DNA from 4 places in the Paenarthrobacter sp. PAE-2 genome. Region 2 is predicted to be linked to each of the others. Evidence: riboswitches for the same ligand, from Rfam matches in the RefSeq annotation. Region 2 holds a riboswitch; each other region holds the start of a gene.
The links. A riboswitch is a leader RNA that binds a small molecule or an ion and turns the genes downstream of it on or off. The one in region 2 is predicted to bind thiamine pyrophosphate.
Positions count from the first base shown of each region.

Region 1: it holds a riboswitch for thiamine pyrophosphate, as region 2 does, so the genes downstream of both, thiD (bifunctional hydroxymethylpyrimidine kinase/phosphomethylpyrimidine kinase) here and thiO (glycine oxidase ThiO) in region 2, are expected to answer to the same signal.
Region 3: it holds a riboswitch for thiamine pyrophosphate, as region 2 does, so the genes downstream of both, OCL88_RS14050 (ECF transporter S component) here and thiO (glycine oxidase ThiO) in region 2, are expected to answer to the same signal.
Region 4: it holds a riboswitch for thiamine pyrophosphate, as region 2 does, so the genes downstream of both, thiC (phosphomethylpyrimidine synthase ThiC) here and thiO (glycine oxidase ThiO) in region 2, are expected to answer to the same signal.

Region 1 is NZ_JAPDNV010000013.1:47,688-51,719, reverse strand. It holds gene OCL88_RS10450 (ribonuclease E/G) at 1-1,436, shown strand, start outside; TPP riboswitch at 1,588-1,686, shown strand; gene thiD (bifunctional hydroxymethylpyrimidine kinase/phosphomethylpyrimidine kinase) at 1,677-3,197, shown strand; gene rplU (50S ribosomal protein L21) at 3,541-3,849, shown strand; gene rpmA (50S ribosomal protein L27) at 3,908-4,032, shown strand, end outside.
Region 2 is NZ_JAPDNV010000010.1:114,820-118,851, forward strand. It holds gene OCL88_RS08875 (thiazole synthase) at 1-633, opposite strand, end outside; gene thiS (sulfur carrier protein ThiS) at 636-872, opposite strand; gene thiO (glycine oxidase ThiO) at 869-2,128, opposite strand; TPP riboswitch at 2,121-2,238, opposite strand; gene thiE (thiamine phosphate synthase) at 2,266-2,928, shown strand; gene OCL88_RS08895 (ferritin-like domain-containing protein) at 2,925-3,590, opposite strand; gene OCL88_RS08900 (RNB domain-containing ribonuclease) at 3,632-4,032, shown strand, end outside.
Region 3 is NZ_JAPDNV010000022.1:36,289-40,320, reverse strand. It holds gene OCL88_RS14055 (ABC transporter ATP-binding protein) at 1-1,169, opposite strand, end outside; gene OCL88_RS14050 (ECF transporter S component) at 1,169-1,789, opposite strand; TPP riboswitch at 1,867-2,002, opposite strand; gene OCL88_RS14045 (NUDIX hydrolase) at 2,186-2,857, shown strand; gene OCL88_RS14040 (DUF4235 domain-containing protein) at 2,926-3,186, shown strand; gene mnhG (monovalent cation/H(+) antiporter subunit G) at 3,260-3,643, opposite strand; gene OCL88_RS14030 (monovalent cation/H+ antiporter complex subunit F) at 3,633-3,911, opposite strand; gene OCL88_RS14025 (Na+/H+ antiporter subunit E) at 3,908-4,032, opposite strand, start outside.
Region 4 is NZ_JAPDNV010000014.1:16,866-20,897, forward strand. It holds gene OCL88_RS10835 (VOC family protein) at 1-867, opposite strand, end outside; gene OCL88_RS10840 (amidohydrolase family protein) at 945-2,027, opposite strand; TPP riboswitch at 2,112-2,220, shown strand; gene thiC (phosphomethylpyrimidine synthase ThiC) at 2,215-4,032, shown strand, end outside.

The sequences.
Region 1 (4,032 bases), on a different contig from region 2:
CCAAGGACCAGGACATCTTTGCTGCCTGGCGCATTGACGAACAAATCCACAAGGCTCTGGAACGCAAGGTCTTCCTGCCGTCCGGCGGCTCTTTGGTGATCGACCGTACCGAGGCCATGACTGTCGTGGACGTCAACACCGGCAAGTTCACCGGCAGCGGCGGCAACTTGGAAGAGACCGTCACCAAGAACAATCTGGAAGCGGCCGAAGAGGTAGTTCGCCAGCTCCGCCTCCGTGACATCGGCGGCATCATCGTCATCGACTTCATCGATATGGTCCTGGAGTCCAACAGGGACTTGGTGCTGCGCCGGCTGGTGGAGTGCCTTGGCCGCGACCGCACCAAGCACCAGGTGGCGGAGGTGACGTCCCTGGGCCTCGTCCAGATGACGCGCAAGCGCATGGGCACAGGCTTGCTGGAGGTCTTCGGTGAGCAATGCGAGCACTGTGCCGGCCGCGGCGTGGTGACGCACGACGAGCCCGTGGAGCACCGCCGCGCGAATGTGGTGGCTGCCGAGCAGCACCGGTCCCACACCGAAGCACAGCAGCCGTCCCAGCGCAGTGAGCGTAAGCGTCGCCGCGGCAAGGGGGGCAACCAGGCACCGGAAGCTACGACGCCGGTCCAGCCGGCCGCTGCCCCGACGGCACCCGCTCCGGCTGAGTCCGTGGATCCCGCCCAGAAAGCCAAGGCAGAGGCTACCCGGGCCGCATTGGCGACGATCGCCGCTGCTGCGCACGCTGCACACCTGCACGATGACGAGGTGCACCGCGCCGAGGAAGCAGCCCGCGCCGCCGGTAAGGCGGAAGCAGGCCAGTCGGGTCCCGCCCAGGCGGATCCTGCCCGGAAGGCTCCTGCGCAGTCGGCTCCTGCCCAAGGGGATGCCGCCCAGGCCCCTGAGCAGGGCGGGCAGACGCAGGGCTCCACCCCGGCAGAAACTGCGGCCAGGGAGGGCCGTCCGGCTCCGGTACTGCGCTTCGGCGGAGAGGAAGTGGCTCTGCCTTTCGTGGAGCATCACGACGAACCTGCCAAGAAGCCTGCCATGAGCCTGGATCTGCTGGCTGAGGCCTTCTCGCACTTGGGTGGCACACCTGAGGTTGTCCCCGGGTCTGAGGTTGCCGGGTCTGGGCAGGACGCGCCCGGGAATGTTGAATCTGCTGAGGCTCCCGGGAGCGCCGACCCCTTGGCAGTCACGTCCGCTGGTACCGAACCCGTGGAGTCCCGGTCCGGCGCCCGTGGCCGGCGCGGCAGGCGGAACCGCAGCGCCAGCAGGGCCCAGGGCGCTGCCAACGAGACCAACGTTGAGCACCACGACGTTCGGGCCGCCACAGGTGGCGGGACCTCGCACGAAGCGAAGGCGCCGGCTGAGCCGGCAAAGAAGCCAACTGCAGCATCGGAGCCGATCATCCTGGGGGTGGGTGTTCCGGCGTCGGAGCTGTAAACAGGCACTGAAGACACAGGTGGAACGAAGGCCGCGCAGCGCATGCTGTGCGGCCTTCGTCGTGCAACGGGTCATCATCCGCCCGCTGGGGTCATATCCAGGCCGTTAGCCGCCGGGGTTCCCGGCGTGAGGGGCTTCCGGGCTAGGCTAGGACACTGACACGGGGTGCCGGGCATTGGGCCGGGCTGAGATCCAGACCCGTTGAACCTGTCCGGTTAGCACCGGCGAAGGGATGTCTCCATGACTTCAATGTCGTCTTCTGCTGTTTATCCGTTGCCAGCGGTCATCCGTACACATCCGAGGGTGTTGAGCATTGCTGGTTCGGACCCCTCCGGCGGGGCGGGGATCCAAGCGGACCTTAAAAGCATTGCTGCGCACGGCGGCTACGGTATGGCCGCCATCACCGCGCTGACGGCCCAGAACACGCGGGGCGTCAGCGGTGTGCATGTGCCGCCGGTGGAATTCCTCCGCCAGCAGTTGGAAACCGTCAGCAGCGACGTCGCTATCGACGCCGTGAAGATCGGGATGCTCGGTGATGCCGCCGTCATCAACGAGGTCCGGACCTGGCTTGCCAAGGTACGTCCCGCCGTCGTGGTCCTGGACCCGGTGATGGTGGCCACCAGCGGTGACCGGCTGCTGCGGGAATCAGCCGAGGCAGCGTTGCGTGACCTTCTGCCGATGGCGGACCTCATTACACCCAACCTTCCGGAACTGGCCATGCTGCTGGGGGAACCCGAAGCGGAGGACTGGCCTGCGGCGCTGGACCAGGGCAAACGGTTGGCCGGGGAGTGCGGCAATACGGTGCTGGTCAAGGGAGGCCACTTGCCGGGGGCGCAGTGTCCGGATGCGCTTATCAATACCAGCGGTTTGCTGCGTCAGGACGTGATCGAAGTCGGGGGCCCGCGCGTTCAGACACGGAACAGCCACGGCACCGGCTGCTCGTTGTCCTCGGCCCTGGCCACTGTCCAGGCAAGAACAGGAGATTGGGAGGCGTCCCTGCGCGAAGTCAAGCCCTGGTTGCGCGAGGCGCTGATGAGGGCTGACGACCTTGAAGTGGGCCAGGGGAGCGGTCCGATCCACCATTTCCACCACCTCGGGGAATCATCCCGGCCCGGAGCCTTCGCTGCTCTCCTGTGGAAGGAAGCCGCTGTGGAGCTGGAAGCCATCCACGGGCTTGCCTTCATACGGGACTTGGGGTCCGGGGAGTTGCCGGAGTCCGAGTTCAGCTACTACCTGGCACAGGACGCCCTTTACCTCAACGGGTATTCCAGGGTGCTTGCCCGGGCGGGTGCCCTCGCTCCGACGGAAGAAGAGCAGCTGTTCTGGGCCCGGGGTTCCCAACAGTGCCTGGACGTGGAATCCGAATTGCACCGGAATTGGCTGAGCGGCCGTGAAGCGACGACGCAGAGCGGCCCCGTCACCAAGGCCTATGTGGACCATCTGGTGGCGTCATCTGCTTCGGGAAGCTACGGCGTCCTGCTTGCTGCGGTCCTGCCCTGCTACTGGCTGTATGCGGAAGTGGGGCAGCAATTGCATGCCAACTTCGTCCAAGCCGGTTCCCCGGAGAACCATCCCTACGCGGATTGGCTGAGGACCTATGCAGACGAGGATTTTGCGGAGGCGACGAGGAAGGCGATTGCTCTCACGGATGCCGCAGCAGCTGCGGCATCCGGCCGTGAACGGGCTGCCATGAAGGAAGCCTTCGTCCAGTCATGCCGCTACGAGACCGCGTTCTTTGATGCGCCAAGACTGCATTCGTAACCCGGACTCCGCGCGTCGGATGGGAAATCAACGGCAAGGCCACGTAGAGGCTGTAAGCTGTATGGGCACGGTGCCGGGAACGTCCGTTCCTACTGGTGACAAGCGTCACGTGGTGGCTTCCGGACCCGGCCTCATTTGCAGCTGAAGGTCAAACTAGCGTAATCTTGATCTTCGGTGCTTACGCCAACACTTGGGTTATGCCCCTTGGAATTGTTCATGGGATGACTCGCGGGCTTCGATCTGAAGTCCACGGCGTTGAGGCACAGCGTGAACCAGGCCTGATTCCGGTTCGGGGTTCCGCACGCAAATTTAGTAAGAAACGTCGAGAGAAGTGAGTACCCAAGTGGTGTACGCGATTGTCCGCGCAGGCGGCCGCCAAGAAAAGGTTTCCGTTGGAGACTACGTAACTCTGAACCGCGTCCCCGGTGGAGCCGGCAGCACGCTTGAGCTGCCCGCCTTGCTCCTGGTTGACGGCGACAAGGTCACCTCCGCTGCTGCGGACCTGGCCAAGGTGAAGGTCACGGCTGAGATCCTGGAAGACCTCCGCGGTCCCAAGATTGTCATCCAGAAGTTCAAGAACAAGACCGGCTACAAGAAGCGCCAGGGTCACCGTCAGGAACTGACCAAGATCAAGATCACGAGCATCGCGTAACGTCCGTTACGTAGTTCAGATTTCAGTTTCCCCAGAAATTTAGAGGCAGGCATTTCACATGGCACACAAAAAAGGCGCGAGCTCCACTCGCAACGGTCGTGACTCCAACGCACAGCGCCTCGGCGTCAAGCGTTTCGGTGGCCAGGTAGTTTCCGCAGGCGAAATCATCGTTCGCCAGCGTGG
Region 2 (4,032 bases):
GACAGCGTCGCAACCGAGTTCCATGGCCAGTGCCGCATCGGAAGCAGTTCCGATGCCCGCATCCAGGACAACAGGCACGGAGGCACGGGACACAATAACTTCAATGTTGTGCGGGTTAAGGATGCCCAGGCCGGTTCCGATCGGTGCTCCGAGGGGCATGACCGCAGTTGCCCCGAGGTTTTCCAGTCGCAGTGCCAACACGGGGTCGTCATTGGTGTACGCGAAGACTTTGAAACCCCGATTGACCAGTTGTTCAGTGGCGTCGACGAGTTCAACCGCGTCCGGCAACAGCGTGTGTTCGTCCGCGATGACTTCCAGCTTCACCCAATCGGTCTCCAGTGCCTCGCGGGCCAGCTCAGCGGTGAGGACAGCGTCCTTGGCAGTGAAACAACCTGCCGTGTTGGGCAGCACCCGGATGTTGTTGTCCACCAGCAGTTGGAACAGCGAGCCCGTCTCGGCCGGCGAGTAGCGGCGCATGGCCACCGTGGTGAGCTCCGTACCGGAAGCAACCAGGGCCGCCCCCAAACCGTCCAGGCTCGGGGCACCACCGGTGCCCATAATGAGCCGCGAACTGAAGGCGACACCGTCGATTTCCAGCGTGTCAGTAGTGGTTTCGGTGTTGAGGATAGTCATGGTCAGCCTCCCTGGACTGCGGTAACGAGTTCGAGTTCATCGCCGTCGGCGAGGTTCGTTGCTGCCCACTGGCTACGCGGGACCACCTCCGCATTGCGCGCGACGGCGACACCCAGCTTGCCGCCGTCGGCCGCCTGTCCGCTCGGGTCGAGGATGCGGCCCGTAACGGACGTGACCAGGGTGCTGACGGATGCGCCATCGGCCACGGTGTGCCGGGCGCCATTGAGTGTGATGTTCATGCTGTTTCCTTGGTGGAAGCGATGGATGGTGTTGGAATGCCGCGCCCGGCGAGGGCGCCTTGCGGAGAAAAACGATCCGGACGGAACCGGACCCACCGGTCATCCGCGGAACCGTCGAGCAAGCCGGCCACGATCTGTGCGGCTATGGGGGTCAGGAGTACGCCGTGGCGGAAGAAACCCGTGGCTATGATCAGGCCCCGGACGGCGCCGTCCGGCGCACCCACCCGCCCCAGGAGCGGGGCGTTGTCCGGTGTTCCCGGCCGTGCCCGGGCTGTCACTTCGATGAGTTCCAGCTCACCGACTGCGGGGACCAGGACCTGGGCGTCCCGAAGCAGCTGGTACACGCCGCCGGCAGACACCGCATTCGATCCCGTCGAAAGCCCGTCCTCGCGTTGGGTTGCCCCGATCACCACGGTCCCGTCCTCGCGGGGCACGATGTACACCGGCACTCCCCGCACCATTCCGCGGACTGTGGAGGTCAGCAACGGCCGCAGGTCCTTCGGTACCCGGAGCCTGAGGATGTCTCCGTAAACCGGCCTGAGCGGCAGGTGCAGGTCCTCAGGAAGTCCGCCGGTCGCCGCAGCCGCCAAGCCATTGGCCAGCACGGTTTCCCTTGCCGCTACCACTTGGCCGGTGGAGAGTTCAGCGCCTACAACGCGGTCACCCTCCCACAGCAGCCGCCGGGCCGCCGCTGCCAGCTGGAACCCGCTGCTTGCGCCCGGGACCCATGTGGCATCCGACGGGGTGTGCGCGGCCAATCCGGCGAGTATGCACTCCGCCAGCCGGCGGGGGTCCACTTGGTGGTCGGCCGGGATATCGAAAGCGCATGAGATTCCGGGGCTGAGCAGCGGCTCGCGCTGCCGCGCGTCCCGCAGCATCAACGGCTCCACTGTGAGCCCCGCCGCCTGTTGCACGGAGCGCAGATCGGCGAGCGCCCGTCGATCGGCGGCATCGGCACCCACCGCGAGCGTCGACGTCGTGCTGTAGCCGGTGGTGACGCCGGTACCGGACAATCCGGACACGAACGTTGGCCACAATCTGGACGATTCGAGCATCAGTTCCAGGAGATCTTCTTCCTGGTAGTGGAGTTCGCTCACGGGGGCCAGCATCCCGGCCGCTGCAAAGGTTGCTCCACTGGCGGGGCGCGGATCGATGAGGGCCACGGAACGGCCTGTGGCCCGGATCCGGTATGCGATGCCCAGGCCGACTACGCCTGCGCCGATGACGGCAACGTCTGCTTGGATGGCTTCTGCCATTGGTTTCCTTCCCTACGCCGGTATTAGCCGGATCAGGTCAAGCGGTCGGCTCTGAAGCCCTCTCAGCCGGACGGTCATATGACGCTGTCACGGCTCCCGCAGTACGTGCCCAGTTTAGAGGAACTACTCTGGTTTCCATGACCCAGCCTGATCTCCTCACCGACGCCCGCCTCTACCTCTGCACCGATGCCCGCCGGCGGCAAGGCGATTTCGAAGACTTTGTGGACGCCGCGTTCGAAGGCGGCGTGGACATCATCCAGCTCCGTGACAAGACCCTTGAGGCCGCCGAGGAACTGGAGTTGCTCGAGGTCCTGAACAAAGTTGCCGCCCGGCATTCCAAGCTCTGGGCGGTCAACGACCGGGCTGATATCGCCCGTGTTTCCGGGGCTCCCGTGTTCCACGTGGGCCAAAAGGACCTCCCGCTGCCCGTGGCCCGGCAGCTGCTCGGGGACACCACCGCCATAGGTCTCTCCACGCATGGGCCTGATCAGGTGGACGCGGCCATTGCGGCTTCGTCGGGCAGTGCAGGACTGGACTACTTCTGCGTCGGTCCCCTCTGGGCCACACCCACCAAACCGGGCCGGACGCCAGTGGGCCTGGGCTTGGTCACATATGCCGCCGAAGCTGTGGAACGCGCAGGATCCGCCCTTCCCTGGTTTGCCATTGGCGGGATCGATCTTTCTAATGTGGAGCAGGTGGTTGCGGCAGGAGCCAGCCGCGTCGTCGTAGTCCGCGCCATCACCGACGCAGAAGACCCGACGGCGGCGGCCAAAGCGCTGCTCGAAGCCCTGGACGCCTAGGCAGTCAGTCCGAGGCCCGTCATCCGGCGCCCGTGGTGATCGGCGAGTTCCGCCGTCAACCGGCGTACCTCCGCCTTGGCCTGTCCGTCATGAAGTACGGCACGCAGGTCCGGGTGCTCCAACGCCACCCGTTGCACCTGGGTGAGGGCCTCGCCGACCAGCCTTCGGCCCCATAGGGCAAGGCGCGAAGCCAACCTGGGATCGTCCCTCAGGGCCCGCATGAGGAGGATGCGCAACGCCTCGGTGGCTTGGTCCGCAGAAGCGACTTTCCGGACGAATTGCTGTGTCCCGGCATCCAGGAAGGCGGACACCGTCCTGTAGAAGTCCGAGGACACCGTGTCGATGATGTACGCCTTCAGAACAGACTCGTACCAGTCCCCTGGCGGGGTGCGTTCGTGGAAGTGATCGAATGACGGCTGGAAGCGAAGCATGGCGTCCTCGGGGTCCCGCCCCATCTCGGTAAGCCGGCCGCTGATCAACGCATAGTTGCCGAATGCACCGACCGCGATCTTGGCAAAGGTAGCCCGGTCCCGGAGGGTAGGGGCGAAGCGGGAGTCCGCGGACAACCGCCCGAACGCTGACAATTCGCCATAGGCCATGGCTCCCAGCAGCTCTGCCGGGAGAACGTCCGCGGGAATTCCGCCAAGAGTGGACGTGCCCATGGTCCAAGACTATCCGCCGTTTTCGGGCTAGTCTGACTTTCGTGTCACATCATCGGATAGCGCCCAACGTCGACGATTCTTCCGACCGGCTCGCTGCCTCCCTGGCTGCCTTGAGGAGCGAGCTGGAACTACCCGGCGACTACCCTGCCGACGCCGAGCATGAAGCGCGCCAGGCGGTTCAAAACCTGCAGTTGCCGCCCCGTAGCCTGCTGGACGTGCCGTTCGTGACCATAGACCCCGCGACTTCCACCGATCTGGACCAAGCGCTGTTCATTCAGCGGAACGATGCCGGTTACAAGGTCCTGTACGCAATTGCCGACGTGCCGTCCTTCGTGGCCCCCGGCGGAGCCTTGGACGCCGAAACGCGGCGGCGCGGACAAACGTTCTACGCACCGGACGGAAGGGTCCCGCTGCATCCGGACGTCATCAGCGAGCATGCCGG
Region 3 (4,032 bases), on a different contig from region 2:
ATCACTTTGCCCGTGACGAACTGATGCTCGGGCTCCTGGAACACCGTCCCGATGCGCGAAATCAGTTGATCCGCCTTCCACTTGAAGGGATCGATTCCGGCGCCTTCGGAAAGCTCGACGGCGGCTGAGACCTTTCCTGCCACCGGCGCCAGAAGGCCGGCCATCGTGAGCGCAAAGGTGGACTTCCCCGCACCGTTGGGGCCAGTGATGGTCAACGCCCGTCCTGCCCGCACCTGAGCGGACACACCGGCTTGGACCGGGATGGGCGGGATGCTCTTGAAACCCCTCCGTCGGGGCTTTTCGCGGGAAACGGCCACGTGCTCTGCTGCGAGGAGCAACTCCGCCGGCCCCTCGGCGGTGGTCCTGGTACGGGTACGGGGCACATATCCCGGGACCCAGACTCCGGCTGTGATGAGCATGCTCCGGGCTTCGGCGAGCACCTGATCGGGAGGGCCGTCCAACAGCACTCCGCCACCGGCCGAGCCCGGCTGGAGGACCACGATGCGGTCAACCAAGTCCTTCCATACGGACACCCGGTGTTCTACAACCACCAGCGTGGCACCGGTCTTCTCCAGGCAGCGGCGAACTGCGTCCCGGACTTCCAGCACGCCGGCCGGGTCCAGATTCGCCGTTGGTTCATCGAGCAGGATCAGCCCCGGCCGCATCGCCAGGATCCCGGCCAGCGCCAGGCGCTGCTTCTGTCCGCCGGAAAGAGCCGCCGTCGGGTGGTCCAACGCGAGGCCGTCGCCGACAGCGGTACGCAACCCGACGTCGTCGAGCGCTTCATGGACCCGGGCCCAAATGTCGTCCCGGGGCACGGCAAGGTTCTCGGCGCCGAAAGCGACGTCGTCGCCCACGCGCGACAGGACTACTTGCGTTTCCGGGTCCTGCTGCATGAGCCCGGCCCGGCCCCGCTGTTCGCGAGGTGCCGCACCGTCAATGAGGAGGGAACCGGTCTCGTCCGCGTCGTCTTCCTCATCGCCCAGCACCCCGGCGAGGGCGTGCAGGAACGTCGATTTGCCGGCGCCGGACGGCCCCAGCAGCAGAACCCGTTCCCCGGGTTCGATCTGCAGGTCCAGCCCCTGGATGGCTGGTACCGTCCGGCCGGAATGCCGCCAGCCCCAGCCGTTGGCGGAGATGGCGGCGGGCCGTACCTGTGCCGGTCCCATCAGTTGAAGACTGGCTCTGACGCGGCTTTCCGGGACGCGAAGGAGCTCAGGACGCCCGTGGACGCGAGCCCGCGGGTGGCCACCCAGGACAGTGCCCCGGCGATGATTGCACCCGAAATGGTGGTGAAGGCGATGTAGGCCAGCTTGTCGACGGCTTCGTAGGCGATGTTCCAGCCCCACGGCATGAAGGAATCGTTGAGGCCGCAGAACAGTCCTGCCCCGGCACCCGCGAGGAGGGCCACCGGGAGGTTGAACTTCTTGTAGCGGAAGGCGGCGAAGATCAGTTCCGCGCCGAGGCCCTGAAGGACACCGGAGATCAGGACCGTGGTGCCGTACTGGGACCCCATGATGAGCTCACCCGTTGCTGCGACGGCTTCGCAGAACAGCGCTGCTCCCGGTTTGCGGATGATGAGCATGCCCAGCACGGCCGGGATCATCCACCCACCGGCGATCAGGCCGGTGAGGGGCGGATAAGCAGCATTCATGGGAACGGATACGAGTGCGGCGCCCTGGGACCAGGCCCAGAAGATCACTCCGCCTGCGATGGCAATCAGCGCCGCCACCACAATGTCTACAACGCGCCAGCTGTTGCCGGCCTTCTTCACGCTTGACGTGGTCATTCTTAGCCTCCTGAGGTTACAGGAGGGGAAAGTGCTCCCCGGTATTCCCGGCGGCCTGCTGCCATCCGGTTCCGGACACTCTGAGAAGCTCGACTCCCTTGCGCCGGTACTAACCGGATCAGGTTCGAGGGTCTGCGGCTGTCCGCACTCTCAGCGCCCTCGCGTCTCCTGCATGCCTGCAGGTTCGACGGCGGCGCTCCCCTGTCGTTATCAATCTGCCCTTGTGGGCGTGCCCAGTTTACACCGGAAGGGGTGCGCCGGGTTATGGGCCCGGTCATAAACCTTTTTGCTGTTTCACGGGCGCACAGCCGCGACCGGCTGCGCTGCACACCTGAGAGAATGGGGCCAGCAGGTTCAGCACACCGGATTCACAGCAGCAAGAGGGGCGCCCATCCCATGACAGAACAGCCAGCCAAGGACACCCCCGTGGCCGAACCCCGTCTTGCCGCCAGCGTGATCCTGCTCCGGGATGCGGCGGCGGGACTGGAAGCCTTTGTCCAGCACAGGGTCTCTTCCATGGACTTTGCAGCAGGCATGGTGGTGTTCCCCGGCGGTCGCGTCGATGCCTCGGACGCGGAGGGCTGGGACTACTCCTCCGAACTGCTGGAAAGGCATGCGGCCGATTGGGCGATGAGCTCGATCGCAGCCTCCGACCCGTATGCGCAAGCCGGCACGGTGTTGGCGGCTGCCATCCGCGAAGTGTTCGAGGAAGCAGGGCTGACCCTCGACGCCTCCCAGCTCCGCCCTTGGGCCAACTGGGTGACGCCCACGGACATGCCCAAGCGCTTCGACACCTACTTCTACGTGGCCAGGCCCGCCCCCGGAGCCGAACCGCAGCACCAAACCACGGAGGCCTGGCAGTCACTCTGGATGCCGGTGGAAGGCATCCTGGCGGCCGAGGCAGAGGGCAAGCTTCAGCTCATGCCGCCAACCTATTTCCTGCTCAAGGAGATCTCGGAGTTCCACAGCGTGGAGGCCGTGTGGCAGGCCGAGCACCAAGTGCGGCCCGTCCTGTCACCTCCGGGCTCCATGGCTGCGTTCCTGAAGGAACGCGGGAACAAGCAGTAAACCGCGGTCCCCCTGAATGCCACGGCTTCCGCACGCGACCGCCACTGCCGTGCCGCTAGGCTGAGGTCATGAACTTCTTCTTCAAGCTTCTGGGTGCCGGCGTGAGCCTCGGCGCGGGTTTCCTTGGCACCAAACTGGTGAACAAGGGTTGGGAAAAGGCCACAGGCCACAAGCCGCCCACAGGCCACGACGACGTCGAGACGAGCCTCCGCTCAGCCCTGACCTTCGCGTTGGTGTCGGCTTTCGTCAGCACGCTCATCCAGGTGCTCACCAGCCGCGGAACCCAGCGTGCCATTGCCCGCTTCGCGAAGTCACAGGACATCATCTAGGAGTTCCCGGTTTCCTGACACGCGTCGCTGACACCCGTCCTTGGCACCCGTCAGGGTACGCAGGGAACGGGTGTCAGTTCTCCTTCTGGCTTTCGGCTGCCCGCTGGACCACTGCTTCCAGTTCATCCTTGGTCAGCAGTTCCCGGTGTCCATGCTTGGTGCGGTACGCGGAGCGGCCCACCATGTGCGCGGAGACTGGCGCGGTGAGCAGCTGGAAGATCCAGGCCACCAGCAGGACCGGCCACACCCACCACGTCCTCATCTGCAGCCCTATGGAGGCCAGCATCAGGAACAGCCCCAGGACCTGGGGCTTGGTGGCGGCGTGCATGCGGCTCATCAGGTCGGGAAAACGCAGCAAGCCAATAGCGGCGCCCAGGGACATCAACGCGCCCACCACCAGAAAGACGGCGGTCACGCCATCAATGACTGCGTCCATGCCTGTCGCATCAGGACTCATTGCTTTGACCCCTTCTGTCGGCCACGAAGCGGGCAACCGTTACGGATCCAATGAATCCAATGACGGCCAAGGCAACCAGCAACATGAGGTTGTTCAAGTGGCGGTTCACGGCCATGTCGATAGCCAGCGCCGCGCCAAGGATGGCCAGCAGGACGTCCGAAGCCAACACGCGGTCCAGGAGTGACGGGCCGACCGCGATCCGGATGATGGCCCCGGCAGCCGCCAGGCTCAGGATCACCGCCGTAACCACCAGTACAAGTTCCTTCATAGCGCTGCCCCTTTCACGCCTGGCCGCTGCTCGCTTTGCAGCGCATCCAGTTCCTCACGGGTTCCCATGATCCGGATCAGTCTGGCTTCGATGTCCTGGACCTCCCGGCGGATCTTCTGGA
Region 4 (4,032 bases), on a different contig from region 2:
TACGGCAACCCGCAGCTGGTTGCGCCACGGATCCTCGAAGCGGAGCTCAAGGCCGGTGTGGTGGCTTTGCAGGCCGGCCACGCGGAGACGGTCGGCGAGCGCTGCGACGTCATCATTCGACGGGACTTCGATGAGCACTTCACCCAGGCCCAGAGTGTCCTTGCGCGGGCCCGCTCCCCTGCTGTTCCAGACGTTCATGGCCATGTGATGGTGGTACCCGCCTGCCGAGACGAACAGCGCCTGGCCATGCCACCCCGCGGTCTTTTCAAAGCCAAGGGTGTCAACGTAGAACTTTCGCGCTGTGGCAACATCGCCCACTTGGAGGTGGACGTGCCCGATCCCGGCCGAGGCCCCCTGCTGCCCCACGATGGCGGCCTCGCTCAGGTGTTGCTGGAGGTACGCCTGCGGAGGCAGCGCCACGTTGTCCATGACCACGTTCTTGCCGTCCCATTGCCAGACGTTCCTCGGCTTGTCGTAGTACAACTCGATGCCGTTGCCTTCGGGGTCGGTGAAGTAGAAGGCTTCGCTCACCAAGTGGTCGGCACTGCCAACGAACGCGCGGGGTTCGTACTGCGCGGCCGTGGCAATGGTGGCGGCGAGGGACGCTTGGTCCTCGAACAGGACTGCCGTGTGGAACAGCCCCGCTTCCCCGCGCCCGGGCAGCTGCAAGCCCGCTGCGGGAGCCAGGTGGACCACCGGCTTCCCCAGGCGGCCCAGGTACAGGCCGCCGTCCTGCTCCGCTATGACCTGCAGGCCGAGGGCGCGCTGGTAATAGTCGCTCATCACCTTCATGTCGCCGACCCTGAGCATGACCGTGCCCATGGTGAGTTCGGCTGGCAGGAGGTCCTGGCTGGATGGCGTGGTCATGTGATGCTCCCGGTAGTTCGGCGGCCGCCTTTCGGCACGTTCTACCTTACTAAATTACTTGAAGCTTCAATTTATTCCTAACGGACGATGGTGCCCCGCAGAACCACGTGGCTAAGTTCACGCACGGTAGTCAGGGCGCGGCGGGGATCCTCCCTGCAAAGCACGACGTCGGCACTCGCTCCTTCGCTGACGCCCTCGGCTCCCAGCCACCTCCGGGCGCCCCACGCAGCAGCCTCGAGGACCGCTGAAGGCGGCAGGCCGGCGTCGTGCAGTTCCTGCATCTCGTCGGCTATGCGGCCATGCTTGATGACGCTCCCGGCATCAGTGCCGGCATAGATGGAAACACCGGCTTCATAGGCTTCGAGGACCCGTTCGCGCCGGCGCTCCCACAATGCGGTCATGTGCTGCGCGTAGTCGGGAAACTTGGGCCCGGCCTGGGCCGCGATATCGGGGAACGTGGCAATGTTGACCAAGGTGGGAACGATCGGGACACCCTGTTCCACAAGCCGCGGGATGTGCCGCGGCAGGAGCCCGGTGGCATGCTCGATGCAGTCAATGCCGGCATCGAGCACGTCATCCAAGGTTTCTTCCGCGAAGCAATGCGCTGTTACCCGTGCGCCCTCGTCGTGGGCTGCAGCGATGGCATCCTTGACCACCGCCGCCGGAAAAGAAGGTGCCAGGTCTCCGACGCCGCGGTCGATCCAGTCGCCAACCAGCTTGACCCAACCGTCGCCGTCGCGCGCTTCCTTTCGTACGGTTTCCACCAGCTGTTCCGGCTCCACTTCGTGGCCGAGGCCACGCAGGTAGCGCCGGCTCCTCGCAATGTGCCGCCCCGCCCGGATCAGCCTGGGCAGGTCCGTACGCTGCTGGACCCACCTCGTATTGGCCGGGGAGCCGGCATCCCGGACCAGCAACGTCCCGGCGGACAAATCGGTACGGGCCTGCTCCAGGGTAGTGGCCTCATCCACCGCCCCACCGGCTCCCAGGCCGATGTGGCAATGTGCATCAACGAATCCGGGCAGGACCCAGCCCTCCAGCACGGTATCCGGGGCCGTTTCGGGACGGCTGAAGGTCAGGCGGCCGTCCACGGACCACAGGCCCCGGCGTTCCTCATGCGCGGAAACCAGCACCGGACCGCTGAATTCAATGATGTTCGGCATGGCAGAAGCTTAGTGCCGGCGGCCTCAGTCCGGATCCGGACCGCATATGACTGGGAGCACCCGCCGCAGCTGTGGTAGCTTCGTCCCTGACCACACGGGAGCCCCTGCAGGGGCTGAGAAAAGGACTGAAGCAGTCTGCGACCGTTGAACCTGTCCGGGTAATGCCGGCGAAGGAAGTGAGTAATCCTTGAGCACCACAGAAACACAGCACAGCCCTGCCCAAAACCTGACTGCTGCCGGTGGGGACGCCGTCACGCAGTCGCTGAAATCCCACTCGCTTGCCTGGGTGGAGGACCCTGGCCACGGCATCCGCGTCCCGGTGACCGAGATTGCCTTGGAGCCCTCCCCCAACGGGAAGGCCAACGATCCCCTGAGGGTGTACCGCACGGCAGGGCCGGGCAGCGATCCCGTCGTCGGGCTTGAACCCTTCAGGGCGGCATGGATCCAGGCGCGCGGCGATACGGAAAGCTACACGGGCCGGGAACGCAACCTGCTCGACGACGGCAAGTCAGCCGTGCGCCGCGGTGCGGCTTCAGCGGAATGGAAGGGCGCGCAGCCCGTGCCCCGCCGCGCCGTCGACGGCAAAAGGGTCACCCAGATGCACTATGCCCGGCAGGGCGTGGTCACCCCGGAGATGCGCTTTGTGGCCTTGCGGGAGAACTGCGACGTTGAACTGGTCCGCAGCGAGGTGGCCGCCGGCCGCGCCATCATCCCCAGCAACATCAACCACCCCGAGTCCGAGCCCATGATCATCGGCAAGGCATTCCTGGTGAAGATCAACGCCAACATCGGGAACTCAGCCGTGACGAGCTCGATCGCCGAGGAAGTGGACAAGCTGCAGTGGGCCACCCAGTGGGGAGCGGACACCGTCATGGACCTCTCCACAGGAGATGACATCCACACCACCCGTGAATGGATCATCCGGAACTCCCCCGTTCCCATCGGCACCGTCCCCATCTACCAGGCCCTGGAGAAGGTCAACGGCGAGGCGAACAAGCTGACGTGGGAAATATTCCGGGACACCGTGATCGAACAATGCGAACAGGGTGTGGACTATATGACCATCCACGCCGGCGTCCTGCTCCGGTACGTGCCGCTGACAGCCAACCGGGTGACCGGAATTGTTTCCCGCGGCGGCTCCATCATGGCCGGCTGGTGCCTTGCCCACCACCAGGAAAACTTCCTCTACACGCATTTCGACGAACTGTGCGAAATCTTCGCCAAGTATGACGTTGCCTTCTCTCTCGGAGATGGACTGCGGCCCGGCGCCACCGCGGACGCCAATGATGCCGCACAGTTCGCGGAACTGGATACCTTGGCGGAGCTGACGGAGCGGGCCTGGGAGTACGACGTCCAGGTCATGGTCGAAGGCCCGGGCCACATTCCGTTCCATTTGGTGCGGGAGAACGTGGAAAGGCAACAGCGGTTGTGCAAGGGCGCGCCGTTCTACACCCTGGGCCCGTTGGTGACTGACGTCGCGCCAGGCTACGACCACATCACCTCGGCCATCGGTGCTACGGAAATCGCCAGGTACGGCACAGCGATGCTTTGCTACGTGACCCCCAAGGAACATCTGGGGCTGCCGAACAAGGACGACGTCAAAACCGGAGTCATCACGTACAAGATTGCAGCCCACGCCGCAGACCTGGCCAAGGGCCACCCCGGCGCGCACGAACGCGACGACGCGCTGTCCAAAGCGCGGTTCGAGTTCAGGTGGAGGGACCAGTTCGCGCTCTCACTGGACCCGGTGACAGCGGAGTCCTTCCACGATGAGACGCTTCCCGCTGAACCCGCCAAGACCGCGCACTTCTGTTCCATGTGCGGGCCGAAGTTCTGCTCCATGCGCATCAGCCAGGACATCCGCGATGAATACGGTTCCGCCGAGGCCCAGGCGGCCATAGCGGAGATGTACAACGGAATGCGCGAAAAGAGCGAGGAGTTCCTGGCAACCGGAGGCAAGGTCTACCTGCCCGAACTCCAGATGCCGGCCCGCGGTGAACAGCGG